One region of the Streptomyces sp. NPDC017202 genome, then DNA from elsewhere that is predicted to be linked to it. Evidence: riboswitches for the same ligand, from Rfam matches in the RefSeq annotation. Region 1 holds a riboswitch; each other region holds the start of a gene.
The links. Region 1 has a riboswitch for thiamine pyrophosphate ahead of thiO (glycine oxidase ThiO). Riboswitches for the same ligand answer to the same signal wherever they lie in the genome.
Positions count from the first base shown of each region.

Region 2: it holds a riboswitch for thiamine pyrophosphate, as region 1 does, so the genes downstream of both, ACH4N1_RS25335 (thiamine ABC transporter substrate binding subunit) here and thiO (glycine oxidase ThiO) in region 1, are expected to answer to the same signal.
Region 3: it holds a riboswitch for thiamine pyrophosphate, as region 1 does, so the genes downstream of both, thiC (phosphomethylpyrimidine synthase ThiC) here and thiO (glycine oxidase ThiO) in region 1, are expected to answer to the same signal.

Region 1 covers NZ_JBIRNP010000001.1:62,248-67,202, forward strand. The annotation lists gene ACH4N1_RS00260 (NAD(P)/FAD-dependent oxidoreductase) at 1-1,198, opposite strand, end outside; gene ACH4N1_RS00265 (hypothetical protein) at 1,231-1,581, opposite strand; TPP riboswitch at 1,634-1,745, shown strand; gene thiO (glycine oxidase ThiO) at 1,743-2,906, shown strand; gene thiS (sulfur carrier protein ThiS) at 2,903-3,103, shown strand; gene ACH4N1_RS00280 (thiazole synthase) at 3,107-3,901, shown strand; gene pknB (Stk1 family PASTA domain-containing Ser/Thr kinase) at 4,051-4,955, shown strand, end outside.
Region 2 covers NZ_JBIRNP010000015.1:42,828-47,782, forward strand. The annotation lists gene ACH4N1_RS25325 (phosphatidate cytidylyltransferase) at 1-317, shown strand, start outside; gene rlmN (23S rRNA (adenine(2503)-C(2))-methyltransferase RlmN) at 425-1,531, shown strand; TPP riboswitch at 1,589-1,696, shown strand; gene ACH4N1_RS25335 (thiamine ABC transporter substrate binding subunit) at 1,797-2,858, shown strand; gene ACH4N1_RS25340 (ABC transporter permease) at 2,915-4,552, shown strand; gene ACH4N1_RS25345 (ABC transporter ATP-binding protein) at 4,552-4,955, shown strand, end outside.
Region 3 covers NZ_JBIRNP010000002.1:193,640-198,594, reverse strand. The annotation lists gene ACH4N1_RS05100 (YibE/F family protein) at 1-1,408, opposite strand, end outside; TPP riboswitch at 1,732-1,921, shown strand; gene thiC (phosphomethylpyrimidine synthase ThiC) at 1,914-3,725, shown strand; gene ACH4N1_RS05090 (VWA domain-containing protein) at 3,893-4,955, shown strand, end outside.

The DNA of each region.
Region 1 (4,955 bases):
GCTCCGGGTCGACCGGCGTGCCCGACTCGATCAGCCGGCGGCCCTGCGCGAGGTCGCGCGGGCGGCCCACCGCCAGCAGGGCGACCAGGCGGTCGTCGCGCAGCCAGCAGACCGTCCAGGCCGGTCCGGCGGGGTCGCCGCGCCACAGGGTGGTGTCGGCGCCGCTGTGGTGCCCGACGTACTGGACGAAGCGGCCGAACTGCTCCGACCAGAAGTACGGGACCGGGTCGTAGACCGCGGGGGCCTCCCCGCCGGCGGTGCCGAGGATGTTCGCGGCGACCGTGCGCGGGCCCTGGAGGGCGTTGTCCCAGTGGTGGACCAGGAGGCGCTCGCCGTACCGCCCGGAGGGGAAGGACGCGCAGTCGCCGACCGCGTACACGTCGGGCAGGGAGGTGCGCAGGCCCGCGTCGGCCACGACCTCGCCGTGCGGCCCCAGCTCGATGCCCGAGCCGGTCAGCCAGGCGGTGGCGGGGCGGGCGCCGATGCCGACCACGACGGCATCGGCGGGCAGCCGGGTCCCGTCGTCGAGGAGGACCGCGCCGGGCTCGACGCGCCGCACGCGCGTGCCGGTGCGCAGTTCGGCGCCGCTGTCGGCGTACCAGGCGGTCATCGCGGCGGCGACGTCGGCGGGCAGGGCACCGGCCAGCGGCCGGTCGGCGGCCTCGACGACGGTGACCGCGCAGCCGGCCTCGCGTGCGGCGGTGGCGAACTCGGCGCCGATCCAGCCGGCACCGACGACGACGATGTCGTGACGGGCGGCGAGCACCGGCCGCAGCCGTTCGGCGTCGTCCAGGGTGCGCAGCAGGTGGACGCCGGGGACGCCCTCGGCGCCGGGCAGCCGGATCGGTTCGGCGCCGGTGGCGAGCACGAGGACGTCGTACGGGACGGGCCCGGACTCGGTGTCGAGTTCGTGGTCGGCGGGGCGCACGCCGAGGGCCTCGCTGCCGAGCCGGAGTTCGACGTCGAGGCTCTCGAAGTCGACGTCGAAGGCGGAGTGCTCGGCCTTGCCGAGCAGGACGGCCTTGGACAGCGGGGGCCGGTCGTAGGGCTGGTGGGGTTCGGCGCCGACGACGAGCACCGTGCCGTCGAAGCCCTGTTCGCGCAGGGCGACCGCGGTCTGCACCCCGGCCATCCCCGCGCCGACGACGACCACCCGTCGCGCCGCCCGCCCGTCTTCTTCCCGCGTCTGCTCGCTCACCCGATCACCTTAGACAGCTGACGTGCCGTCAGTCAGCCGTCCCGCTCGGTGATCTGCTCCACCACGCTGGTCCCGCTGCCGGCCCGCGACTCCCACTCCCAGGTCTCGTCGAGGCGCAGCCGCCCGTCGGGCAGCTCGACGACCGTGGACACGCAGTGCCCGGACGACGTCGTCCCGTCGTGCCGCAGCTGGACGTACCGGAAGTCCAGCCGGTCCCCCCGCCGGGTCCCCACGAGATGCCCGCGGACGACGTCGCCGCCCGCGTAGTCGGCCCAGACGACGCCGTCGCGTTCGCGGTACGTGAAGCGGGTGCGGGTGCCGACCTGACCGGGGGCCTGGTCGGCCACCGGGGCCAGGACCAGGCCGTCGAGCGAACGGGCCACGGAGGGAGGCTCCCTTACTGAGACGGAGGACGGGGGGCTAGGGTGGCCAACCTAGAGCACTCGCGGGAGCCCGGACGCACCGGGCTGAGAGGGAGGCTGGCGGCCTCCGACCGTACGAACCTGATCCGGGTCATGCCGGCGAAGGGAGGGGCTGGACGCCCATGTCCTCAGGCAATTCGGACGTCCTCGTCGTCGGGGGCGGCATCATCGGGCTGGTCACCGCGTGGCGGGCCGCGCAGCGCGGGTTCGCCACGGCGGTGCTGGATCCCGAGCCGGGCGGCGGGGCCGCGCAGGTGGCGGCCGGGATGCTGGCCGCCGTCTCGGAACTGCACTACGGCGAACAGACACTGCTCGGCCTGAACCTGGAATCGGCCCGCCGCTACCCGGACTTCGCGGCCGAGCTGACCGAACTGACCGGTCACGACCTCGGCTACCGCCGTTCCGGGACCCTCGCGGTCGCGCTGGACGCCGACGACCGCGCCCACCTGCGGGAACTCCACGCCCTGCAACGGCGGTCGGGGCTGGCCTCGGAGTGGCTGTCCGGGCGGGAGTGCCGGCGGCTGGAGCCCATGCTCGCGCCCGGGGTACGGGGCGGGCTGCGGGTGGACGGGGACCACCAGATCGATCCGCGGCGGCTGGTGGGGGCGCTGGTGGCCGCCTGTGAGCGGACGGGCGTGGCCGTCCACCGCGACTGGGCGGAGCGGCTGACGGTGTCGGCCGGGCGCGCCGCGGGAGTGCGCACGCGCGCGGGCACGACGCTCGCGGCGCGGCAGGTGGTGCTCGCGGCGGGCAGCCTCAGCGGGCGGCTCGCGGGCGTCCCGGCGAAGGTGCTGCCGCCGGTGCGGCCGGTGAAGGGGCAGGTGCTGCGGCTGACCGTGCCGCGGCGGTACGCGCCGTTCCTGACCCGGACGGTCCGGGCCGTGGTGCGCGGCAGCCAGGTCTACCTGGTGCCGCGCGAGAACGGCGAGCTGGTCGTCGGGGCGACGAGCGAGGAGCTGGGCTGGGACACGACGGTGACGGCGGGCGGCGTGTACGAGCTGCTGCGGGACGCCCACGAGCTGGTTCCCGGGATCACCGAGCTGCCGCTCACCGAGACCCGCGCGGGGCTGCGTCCCGGCTCGCCGGACAACGCGCCGCTGCTCGGGCCGACCGGACTGGACGGTCTGCTGCTGGCGACCGGGCACTACCGCAACGGCGTACTGCTGGCACCGGTCACCGGGGACGCGCTGGCGCACGCGCTGGCCACCGGCGAACTCCCCGACGAGGCCCGTCCCTTCACCCCCCGGCGCTTCCACGCCGCCGCCCACTCGGAGCAGACCGCATGAAGATCTCGGTGAACGGTGAGCGGCGCGAGGTCGCTCCCGGCACGGCCCTCGACAGCGTCGTACGGTCCCTGACGCCGGCGTCCTCCGGGGTGGCCGCCGCCCTCAACGAGACCGTCGTCCCCCGCGCGCGGTGGTCCGCCACCGCCCTCTCCGACGGAGACCGCGTGGAAGTCCTCACCGCCGTCCAGGGAGGCTGAGCCATGGCCGACGATCCCTTCGTCCTCGGCGGTACGGCGTACTCGTCCCGCCTGATCATGGGGACGGGCGGCGCGCCCAGCCTGGAGGTGCTGGAGCGGGCGCTGGCCGCGTCCGGCACCGAGCTGACCACCGTCGCGATGCGGCGGGTGGACCCCTCGGTGCACGGGTCCGTGCTGTCGGTCCTGGAACGGCTCGGCATCCGGGTGCTGCCGAACACGGCGGGGTGCTTCACGGCCGGGGAGGCGGTCCTGACGGCACGGCTGGCACGGGAGGCGCTGGGGACCGACCTGGTCAAGCTGGAGGTCGTCGCCGACGAGCGGACGCTGCTCCCCGATCCGGTCGAGCTGCTGGACGCGGCGGAGACGCTGGTCGACGACGGGTTCACGGTGCTGCCGTACACGAACGACGATCCGGTGCTGGCGCGGAAGCTGGAGGACGTCGGGTGTGCGGCGGTGATGCCGCTGGGCTCGCCGATCGGGTCCGGGCTGGGCATCCGCAACCCCCACAACTTCCAGCTGATCGTCGAGCACGCGCGCGTGCCGGTGATCCTGGACGCGGGCGCCGGTACGGCGTCGGACGTGGCGCTGGCGATGGAGCTGGGGTGCGCGGGGGTGATGCTGGCGTCGGCGGTGACGCGGGCGCAGGAGCCGGTGCTGATGGCCCGGGCGATGCGGGGGGCCGTGGAGGCGGGGAGGCTGGCCCGGCTCGCGGGCCGCATTCCCCGCCGTCACTTCGCGCAGGCGTCGTCGCCGGGGGAGGGCCGCGCCGCCCTCGACCCGGAACGGCCGGCCTTCTGACGGCGCCTCCCACCCGCCTGCCCGCACCGCGCCCGGGAGGGCCGGGCGCCGCCGGCGGTCGTGCCGCTCGTCACAGGTCCGCTTCAGTCCCGCTGCGATACCGGTGTGAGCGGTGAGGGGTGCCGGTGCGGGCTCGTAGACTCGCCTGCGTGGACACGACCCTTCAGGACCCTCTGGTCGGGCAGGTGCTCGACGGGCGTTATCGCGTGGACGCGCGGATCGCGGTCGGCGGGATGGCCACGGTCTACCGGGCCGTGGACACCCGCCTGGACCGCGTCCTCGCGCTCAAGGTGATGCACCCGGCCCTCGCGGCCGACGCCTCCTTCGTCGAGCGCTTCATCCGCGAGGCCAAGTCCGTGGCCCGGCTGGCGCACCCGAACGTCGTCCAGGTGTTCGACCAGGGGACCGACGGGTCGTACGTCTACCTCGCGATGGAGTACGTCGCCGGCTGCACCCTGCGGGACGTGCTGCGCGAGCGCGGCGCCCTCCAGCCGCGGGCCGCGCTGGACATCCTGGAGCCGGTTCTCGCCGCGCTCGGGGCCGCGCACCGCGCCGGGTTCGTGCACCGGGACATGAAGCCGGAGAACGTGCTGATAGGGGACGACGGCCGGGTCAAGGTCGCCGACTTCGGCCTGGTCAGGTCCGTGGACACCGTGACCAGCACCACCGGAGCCGTCCTCGGCACCGTCGCCTACCTCGCGCCCGAGCAGATGGAGCAGGGCACCACCGACGCCCGCGTGGACGTCTACGCCTGCGGGGTCGTGCTCTACGAGATGCTGACCGGCGACAAGCCGCACGACGGCGACACCCCCGCCGTGGTGCTCTACAAGCACCTCCACGAGGACGTGCCGCCGCCCTCCGCCGCCGTCCCCGGTATGGCGTTCGCGCTGGACGAGCTGGTGGCCTCGGCCACCGCCCGCACCCCCGACGTCCGTCCGGCGGACGCGGTGGCCCTGCTCGCGCAGGTCCGCGAGGCGCGGGCCGCGCTCGACGAGGCCCAGCTGGACGCGCTGCCGCCGCAGGCCCTGTCGGCGGACCGCGACATCGCCGAGGA
Region 2 (4,955 bases), on a different contig from region 1:
CTCCGCGCATCAGCCCCGGCAAGACCCGCGAGGGCCTGCTCGGCGCGGTGTCCTTCGCGATGGTCGTGGGCGCGTTGTGCATGCAGTTCCTGATCGAGGACGGCGCCTGGTGGCAGGGTCTGCTGCTCGGCCTGGCGGTCGCGGCCAGCGCGACGCTCGGTGACCTCGGCGAGTCCATGATCAAGCGGGACCTCGGCATCAAGGACATGGGCACGCTGCTCCCCGGCCACGGCGGCATCATGGACCGCCTGGACTCCCTGCTGCCCACCGCACCGGTGGTGTGGCTGCTGCTGGTGCTGTTCGTGGGCTCCGGCTGAACGGTCTCCCGCCCCGCACCCGCGACGAGCCCCCGTCCCCCGAGGACGGGGGCTCCTCGCATGAGCCGACCGGGGCACCCGAGTGGATCTGCCACACTGGAAGGGTTATGCCTGCACCCGGAGAACTCACTTTCGTCGCCCCCCGCGGAGCCAAGAAGCCGCCGCGGCATCTTGCCGACCTCTCGCCCGCCGAGCGGAAGGAGGCGGTGGCGGGGATCGGTGAGAAGCCGTTCCGTGCGAAACAGCTGTCCCAGCACTACTTCGCGCGGTTCGCGCACGATCCGGCCGAGTGGACCGACATCCCCGCCGGCGCCCGCGAGAAGCTGCGCGAGGCGCTGCTGCCCGAGCTGATGACGGTCGTACGGCATCTGTCCACGGACCAGGGGACCACCCGCAAGACGCTGTGGCGGCTGTTCGACGGCACGCTCGTGGAGTCGGTGCTGATGCGGTACCCGGACCGGGTCACCATGTGCATCAGTTCGCAGGCCGGCTGCGGGATGAACTGCCCCTTCTGCGCGACCGGGCAGGCCGGGCTGGACCGGAACCTGTCCACCGCCGAGATCGTCCACCAGATCGTGGACGGGATGCGGGCGCTGCGCGACGGGGAGGTCCCCGGAGGGCCGGCCCGGCTGTCCAACATCGTGTTCATGGGCATGGGCGAGCCGCTCGCCAACTACAAGCGGGTCGTCGGCGCGATCCGTGCGCTCACCGACCCCGCGCCCGACGGGCTGGGGCTCTCGCAGCGCGGGATCACCGTGTCGACGGTCGGGCTGGTGCCGGCCATCAACCGGTTCTCCGACGAGGGCTTCAAGTGCCGGCTCGCGATCTCGCTGCACGCCCCCGACGACGAGCTGCGCGACACCCTCGTCCCCGTGAACACGCGGTGGAAGGTGCGCGAGGTGCTCGACGCCGGGTTCGAGTACGCCGAGAAGTCCGGACGCCGGCTGTCCATCGAGTACGCGCTGATCCGCGACATCAACGACCAGGCCTGGCGGGGCGACCGGCTCGGGCGCATGCTCAAGGGCCGGCCCGTGCACGTCAACCTGATCCCGCTGAACCCGACGCCGGGCTCCAAGTGGACCGCCTCCCGGCCCGAGGACGAGAAGGCGTTCGTCGAGGCCATCGCGGCGCACGGGGTACCCGTCACCGTCCGGGACACCCGTGGTCAGGAGATCGACGGGGCGTGTGGTCAGCTCGCCGCCACCGAGCGGTAGTCTGGCCGACGTCAGCACTGTCCTGTTTTCGGACAGTACGACGAACCAGACATCTTCATATTCCGACAGGGGAGCGCCACAGCGCTGAGAGTGCGGCAACCGGGCCGCAGACCCTCTGAACCTCGCCCAGGTCATTCTGGGTAGGAAGTTCGGTCATCACTCGAGCTGTTGCGCCCTGCCCGGGAACCCCTCGCGGGCCCCCGGGCAGGGCCGCGTCTCTTCCTGGTCACCTCCAGGAGGAATACCAGTGCACACCAGGACGCTCATGGCCGCGGCCGTCGGCCTCGGCCTCGTCATGCTGTCCGCCTGCGGATCGTCGGACGACGGCGGATCCGCGCAGAGCGGGAGCAAGACCGTCACCCTCGTCAGCCACGACTCGTGGGCCGTCTCCAAGAGCGTGCTCGCCGACTTCGAGAAGCAGTCCGGCTACCGGGTGAAGGTCCTCAAGGACGGCGACGCCGGGCAGGCCGTCAACAAGGCGATCCTCACCAAGGACAACCCCCAGGGCGACGTCTTCTTCGGCGTCGACAACACCCTGCTCTCCCGCGCGCTCGACAACGGCCTCTTCCAGTCGTACGAGGCGCAGGGGCTCGACCAGGTCGACGGCCGGTACCAGTTGGACGCCGGCAAGCACCGGGTCACGCCCGTCGACCACGGCGACATCTGTGTCAACTACGACAAGAAGTACTTCGCCGACCACAAGCTGGCGCCGCCCGCCGGCTTCGACGACCTGGCGAAGCCGGCGTACAAGAACCTCCTCGTCACCGAGAACGCCTCCACCTCCTCCCCGGGCCTCGGTTTCCTGCTGGGCACCGCGGCGAAGTACGGCGACGAGGGCTGGCCGGACTACTGGAAGAAGCTCAAGGCCAACGGCGTGAAGGTCGTCGACGGCTGGGAGCAGGCCTACAACGAGGAGTTCTCCGGGTCGGCCGGCGGCAGGAAGGCCGGGGCGGACCGGCCGCTCGTCGTCTCCTACGCCTCCTCGCCGCCCGCCGAGGTGATCTACGGCGACCCGAAGCCGACGACCGCGCCGACCGGTGTCGCGACCGGCACCTGCTTCCGGCAGATCGAGTTCGCCGGACTGCTGAGCAACGCGAAGAACGGCCAGGGCGGCAAGGCGCTGATCGACTTCCTGATCTCGAAGGAGTTCCAGGAGGACATGCCGCTCAACATGTTCGTCTACCCGGTGGCGAAGGGCGCGGCCGTGCCCGCCGAGTTCACCGAGTACGGCCCGGCCGCCGAGGATCCCGAGACGATGGACCCGGCGAAGATCGCCGCGGACCGCGACCAGTGGGTCAAGTCGTGGACCTCGCTCGTACTGAAGTAGGGCGGCGAGCGGCCGTCCGCCGCCGGCGCACCGGGAGCGCGGCGCGGCTCGGGCTCATGGCCCTGCCCGTCGCGTTCTTCGGGCTGTTCTTCGCCTACCCGGTCGCCGCGATCACCGCGCGGGGACTGCACTCCGCCGGCGGCTGGCACTTCGGGCGCCTGTTCGACGTGCTCGGGCAGCCGGACATCCGGCACGTCCTGTGGTTCACCACCTGGCAGGCGCTCGCCTCCACCGCGCTGACCCTGCTGATCGCGCTGCCCGCCGCCTACGTCTTCGCCCGGTTCTCCTTCCCCGGCAAGCAGGTCCTGCGGGCCGTCGTGACCGTCCCGTTCGTCCTGCCGACCGTCGTCGTCGGCACGGCGTTCCTGGCGCTGGTCGGGCGCGGCGGTCTCCTCGACGACCTGTGGGGCGTACGGCTGGACACCACCGTGTGGGCGATCCTGCTGGCCCACGTCTTCTTCAACTACGCCGTGGTCGTACGGACGGTCGGCGGGCTGTGGGCGCAGCTCGACCCGCGGCAGGAGGAGGCCGCGCGCGTGCTGGGCGCCTCGCCGCTGCGGGCCTGGCGGCAGGTCACCCTGCCGGCCCTCGCGCCGGCCGTGGCCGCCGCCGCGCTCATGGTGTTCCTCTTCACCTTCACCTCCTTCGGTGTGGTGCAGATCCTCGGCGGGCCGACGTTCTCCACGCTGGAGGTCGAGATCTACCGGCAGACCTCGGAGATCTTCGACCTGTCGACGGCCGCCGTCCTCACGATCGTCCAGTTCGGCGCCGTCGGCGCCGTCCTCGCCGTGCACGCCTGGACCGTACGACGGCGGGAGGGCGCGCTGCGGCTCGTGGACGCGGCGGGGACGGCACGGCGACCGCGCGGGGTGGGGCAGTGGGCGCTGCTCGCCGGGGTGCTCGGCACGGTCGCGCTGCTGCTCGTGCTGCCGCCGGCCGTGCTGGTGCAGCGCTCCCTCGACGCTCCCGACTTCGCCTACTACCGGGCGCTGACCAGTGACGACGGCAATGTGTTCCTGGTGCCGCCGATCGAGGCGGTCGGGAACTCGCTGGAGTACGCCCTCGCCGCCACCGCGATCGCGGTGACGATCGGCGCTCTGGCGGCGGCGGCCCTGACCCGGCGGGACGCCGGGCGCCTGGTCCGCGGGTTCGACGCGCTGCTGATGCTGCCGCTGGGGGTCTCCGCGGTGACCGTCGGCTTCGGGTTCCTGATCGCGCTCGACGAACCCCCGCTGGACCTGCGGGCCACCTGGATCCTGGTACCGCTCGCGCAGGCGCTGGTCGGCGTGCCCTTCGTCGTGCGGACCATGCTGCCGGTGCTGCGGGCCGTGGACGAGCGGCTGCGGGAGGCCGCGGCCGTCCTCGGGGCGTCACCGTGGCGGGTGTGGCGGGAGGTGGACCTGCCGATGGTGCGCCGGGCGCTGCTGGTCGCGTCCGGGTTCGCCTTCGCCGTGTCGCTGGGGGAGTTCGGCGCGACGGTGTTCATCGCGCGGCCCGACAACCCGACCCTGCCGGTCGCCGTGGCACGGCTGCTGGGGCGGGCCGGCGAGCTGAACTACGGCCAGGCCATGGCCCTTTCGACGATTCTGATGCTGGTGTGCGCGATCGCCCTGCTGGTGCTGGAGCGGATCCTCCCCCCGTCTCGAACAGAATCGACCGGCGGCACCTCCATCGACCGTACCGGGGAGTTCTGATGCTGAAGCTCGAAGGCGTGACCGTGCGGTTCGGGGACCGGGCGGTGCTGGACGCCGTCGATCTCACCGTCGTCGAGCACGAGGTGGTGTGTGTGCTCGGGCCCAGCGGCAGCGGCAAGTCGACGCTGCTGCGGGCGGTGGCCGGGCTGCAACCACTGGACACCGGACGGGTGGTGCTGGACGGACGGGACCAGACGGGTGTGCCCGCGCACCGGCGTGGACTGGGGCTGATGTTCCAGGACCACCAGCTGTTCCCGCAGCGGGACGTCGGCGGCAACGTGGCCTTCGGGCTGCGCATGCGCGGCGCCGACCGGGGACGACAGCGTGAACGGGTGGGGGAGTTGCTCGATCTGGTCGGGCTGCCGGACGCGGCCGGGCGGGCCGTCGCCGCGCTCTCCGGCGG
Region 3 (4,955 bases), on a different contig from region 1:
TCACCGGAACCGACGCGACCAGGCCGATCGAACCGACCAGCGTGCGCACGATCTCCTCGGCGACCAGCTCGCTGTTGGCTACCATGCCGACGCTGCTCTGCGCGATGGAGAACAGCAGCAGCAGCGGCAGGGCTGCGCCGGCGTAGGCCAGGACGAGCGTGTTGACCACGGACGCGATGTGGTCGCGACCGATCCGGATGCCCGCCCGGTACAGCCCCCGCCAGCCCATCGTGGGGTTGGCCTCGTGCAGTTCCCAGACCGCCGACGTCTGGGTGACCGTCACGTCGTCGAGGACACCGAGCGATCCGATGATGATCCCGGCGAGGAGCAGACCGCTCATGTCGATCGTCGGGTACAGGCCGTGGATCAGACCGGTGTTGTCGTCCGTGTTGCCGGTGAGCGCCGCCCAGTCGACGAACCAGGAGCCGAGGACGCCGATCAGCAACAGGGAGATGAGGGTGCCCAGAACCGCCACGGAGGTGCGGGCCGACAGACCGTGACACAGGTAGAGGGCGATGAGCATGATGGCGCTCGCCCCCACGACCGCCACCGCGAGCGGGTTCGAGCCTTGCAGGATCGCGGGCAGGACGAAGAAGTTCAGCACCATGAAGCTGATGGCCAGCGAGACCAGCGCCATGACGCCCTTCAGCCGCCCGACGACCACGACGGCGACGGCGAAGATGAGGGCGAGCACGGTCAGCGGGACGCGGCGGTCCACGTCGGTCACCGAGTACTGAAGGTCCTTCGGCGCGGAGGGCTCGTAGGCGACCACGACCTTCTGCCCCTCGTGCAGCTGCCGTGACTGGTCCGGCTGGACGATCTCCGTGAAAGTACGGCCCTTGTCCGCGCCGGTGTCCACACGGATCGTGGCCTTCTTGCAGGTGCCGTTCGCCTGCTGGGCCGCGGAGGAGCCTTCAGCGGTGGAGGTGTCGCCGGTGGGGGTGCCGCCCGAGGCGTTCGCCGACGAGCAACTGATGCTCTCGACGTCGGAGACCGTCGCCCGCTGCGTCTGCCGGTCGAAGCCGACGCCGGTGCGCTCGTGTGCCGGGGCACCACCGGGCCACAGCACGACCAGACCGGCGAGCACGGCCACGCCGAAGGGGATGAGGACGGCCGCGATGACCTTGCGCAGATGCTGGGAGACGGGAGCGGCCGGGCCATGACTGTGGCTGTGCCCGTGGCCGCCACCCGGACCGGGGACGTGGCCACCGTGCCCACCGCTGTGCCCGTCGCCGGAGCCATGTCCGTGGCCCTGGCCGTCATCTGCACCGCGCCCGGGGCCGGGGCGGAAGGCGTGTCCGTCGCCCCCGCCGGCGCTTCCGTTTCTCTCACCGGCACCGCGTCCATGACCTGCACGGGGAGCACCGCCCTGACCGGTCCCGGGTGCGTGCGCACCCTCGCCGGGCAGGTGCCCGTGGCCCCCGCCGGAGCCCTGTCCGCCCTCGCGGCTGAAGCCGTAACAGCCGTCGGGACCCGGACCGCCGTCGGGACCCGGATCGGCACCCGGACCTGGACCGGCACCCGGACGAGGGCCCGATCCGGGAACGGAACTGCCCCTGGGGCCGTACCCCTGCCCTCGCCCGGGGTGTCCGGGGGGAGGAATGCCCGGACCGCGGGGCTGTTCGGGTGGTGGGAACGGAGGCTGGGGTGTCGTGGTCACCGCCCGATCATCGCAAGAACGACCGAGGCCCACTGTTCACCGCGCCACAAAGGACGCTAGCGTGGAGGCACCTTTGCACACGCGGGAGCTCGGAGCACCGGGCTGAGAGGGCGCTGACCTCCGTCTTCGCGATGTTTCACGTGGAACGTCACCTTCACCGAGTGATGTTTCACATGAATCGTCGGCAGACGGAAGCCGCTGCGTCGACCGCTGAACCTGTTACCGGGTAATGCCGGCGTAGGGAGTAGGTCTCATGACCAACAAGGATGCACGCACGCCTGCCTCCGCGCAGACCTCCGACGAGGCCTCCGTCGACGGGGAGGCCGGGAAGCCCATCGGCGGGAAGTCCATCGGATGGCACAAGGCGTATGTCGAGGGTCAGCGCTCCGACCTGCGCGTGCCGGTCCGTCAGGTGCACCTCACCAACGGGCAGTCGGTCACTCTGTACGACACCTCCGGCCCGTACACCGATCCGCTCGTCGAGACGGACGTACGCAGGGGGTTGCCGCCTCTGCGGGAGAACTGGGTCATCGCCCGTGGCGACACGGAGGAGTACGCGGGCCGCCCCGTCCGTCCGGAGGACGACGGGGTCAAACACACCTCGCCGCGCGGCGGACTGCGCAACCTCGACGCGGTCTTCCCCGGACGGCCCCGCCTGCCGCGCCGCGGCCGGGAGGGGCAGGCGGTCACTCAACTCGCTTACGCACGCCGGGGCGAGATCACACCGGAGATGGAGTACGTGGCCATCCGGGAGAACGTGGAGCCCGAGATCGTCCGCGAGGAGATCGCGGCCGGACGTGCGGTGCTGCCCGCCAACGTCAATCACCCGGAGATCGAGCCGATGATCATCGGCAAACGGTTCCTGGTGAAGGTCAACGCCAACATCGGCAACTCGGCGGTGACCTCCTCCATCGAGGAGGAGGTCGAGAAGATGACCTGGGCCACCCGATGGGGCGCCGACACGGTCATGGACCTGTCCACCGGCCGCAACATCCACACCACCCGCGAGTGGGTGCTCCGCAATTCGCCGGTCCCCATCGGCACGGTGCCGCTCTATCAGGCGCTGGAGAAGGTCGACGGCCGGGCCGAGGAGCTGACCTGGGAGATCTACAAGGACACGGTGATCGAGCAGGCCGAGCAGGGCGTGGACTACATGACCGTCCACGCGGGCGTGCGCCTGCCGTACGTCCCGCTGACGGCGAACCGCAAGACCGGCATCGTCTCCCGTGGCGGCTCGATCATGGCCGCGTGGTGCCTGGCCCACCACAAGGAGTCCTTCCTCTACGAGAACTTCGAGGAACTCTGCGAGATCCTCGCGGCCTATGACGTCACGTACTCGCTGGGCGACGGGCTGCGGCCCGGCTCGATCGCGGACGCCAACGACGAGGCCCAGTTCGCTGAGTTGCGCACCCTCGGGGAACTCAACCGCATCGCGAAGCGTTTCCATGTTCAGACCATGATCGAAGGCCCGGGACACGTTCCGATGCACAAGATCAAGGAGAACATCGACCTTCAGCAGGAGATCTGCGATGAAGCTCCGTTCTATACGCTCGGCCCGCTGACGACGGACGTCGCCCCGGCGTACGACCACATCACCTCCGGCATCGGTGCCGCGATGATCGCCTGGTGGGGCACGGCGATGCTCTGCTACGTCACACCCAAGGAACACCTGGGTCTGCCCAACCGTGACGACGTCAAGACCGGCGTCATCACCTACAAGATCGCCGCCCACGCGGCCGACCTCGCCAAGGGGCACCCCGGTGCGCAGGAATGGGACGACGCACTGTCCGACGCCCGCTTCGAGTTCCGGTGGGAGGACCAGTTCAACCTGGCTCTCGACCCGGACACCGCACGGGAGTTCCACGACGAGACCCTGCCGGCCGAACCGGCGAAAACGGCCCACTTCTGCTCGATGTGCGGGCCGAAGTTCTGCTCGATGAAGATCTCCCAAGACATCCGTCGTGAGCACGGAGGCAGTCGGGAGGAGGCCGAGGAGGGTATGGCGCAGAAGTCCAAGGAGTTCGCGGCCGCGGGCAATCGGGTGTACTTGCCGATCGCGGACTGACGCGAGGCAACGGCGCCGCTGCCGTGCCGGTTGGGGCACGGCAGCCGGGCCGCCGTGTTGAGGGCCGGGGCGGCGTCGGCGGTGGTCGCGAGGGTGGGACGCGGGTGGGCGGCCGTTGGTTTCCGTTGGGGAGGTACTTCTGGCGTGTGGCTCGGCAGACTGGTGTCATGACAGCGCAATCCATGAGCAAGGGCGCCAATCTGCCGGTCGATGTGCCGTCCGTACGCGTCGAGATCAGCTGGTCCGAACAGGGCGGCGGACCGGACGTGGACGTGTCGGCCCTCCTGCTGACGGTCGCCGGCAAGGTGCGTGACGACGCGGACTTCGTCTTCTACAACCAGCCGCGGCACGCCTCCGGCGCCGTGCGGCATCTGGGGAAGCGGAGCGCCGACGGTGTCACCACCGACACGGTCGAGGTGGACCTGCGTTCGCTGGAGAGTGCCGTCGCCCGTGTGGAACTGTGCGCGTCCGCCGACGGCGGCACCTTCGGTCAGGTGGCCGGTCTGACGCTCAGGCTGCTCGACGTCGGGGGCCCGGCGGAGCTGGCGCGGTTCGACATGCGGGGGGAGACCGAGACCGCGTTCATCGGCGGTGAGCTGTACCTGAGGGAGGGGCGCTGGAAGTTCCGTGCGGTCGGGCAGGGGTATGCCTCCGGGCTCGCGGGCCTGGCCACCGATTTCGGGATCAGCGTCGATGAGGAGCCCGCCGCTACGGCAGCCGGCCCCGGGGTGCCGTCCGTACGCACGCCTCCGCCGCCTCCACCCGTCGTGCCCATGTCGCCCCCGCCCCCGCCCCCGCCCCCGCCTCCGTCGGCCGCGCCTCGGCCCTCTCCGGTCGTGCCCACGTCACCGCCTCCCGCTCCGGCTCCCTCCACCGCCGTGTCCGCGTCGTCCTCCGGGGGCGCCCGGCTGACCAAAGGGGAGGAACGCCTTCCCGTCGAGATGCGCAAGCGGCTGTCCCTGCGCAAGCAACAGGTGGCCGTCAGCCTGAGCAAGCGTGGTGCGGCCGGGGTCAGCGCGCGGGTCGTTCTGGTGCTCGACGCATCGGGGTCCATGTCGTTCCTGTACTCCCGCGGTGTGGTGGCGGACGTGGTCGAGCGCATGGCCGCGGTGGCGGCACAGCTCGACGACGACGGCGAGATGCAGGCCTGGACGTTCGCCTCGAACCCGGCCCGGCTGCCGGATCTGCGCCTGGGGGAACTTCCCGAGTGGCTGCGGCTGCATGTGCGGG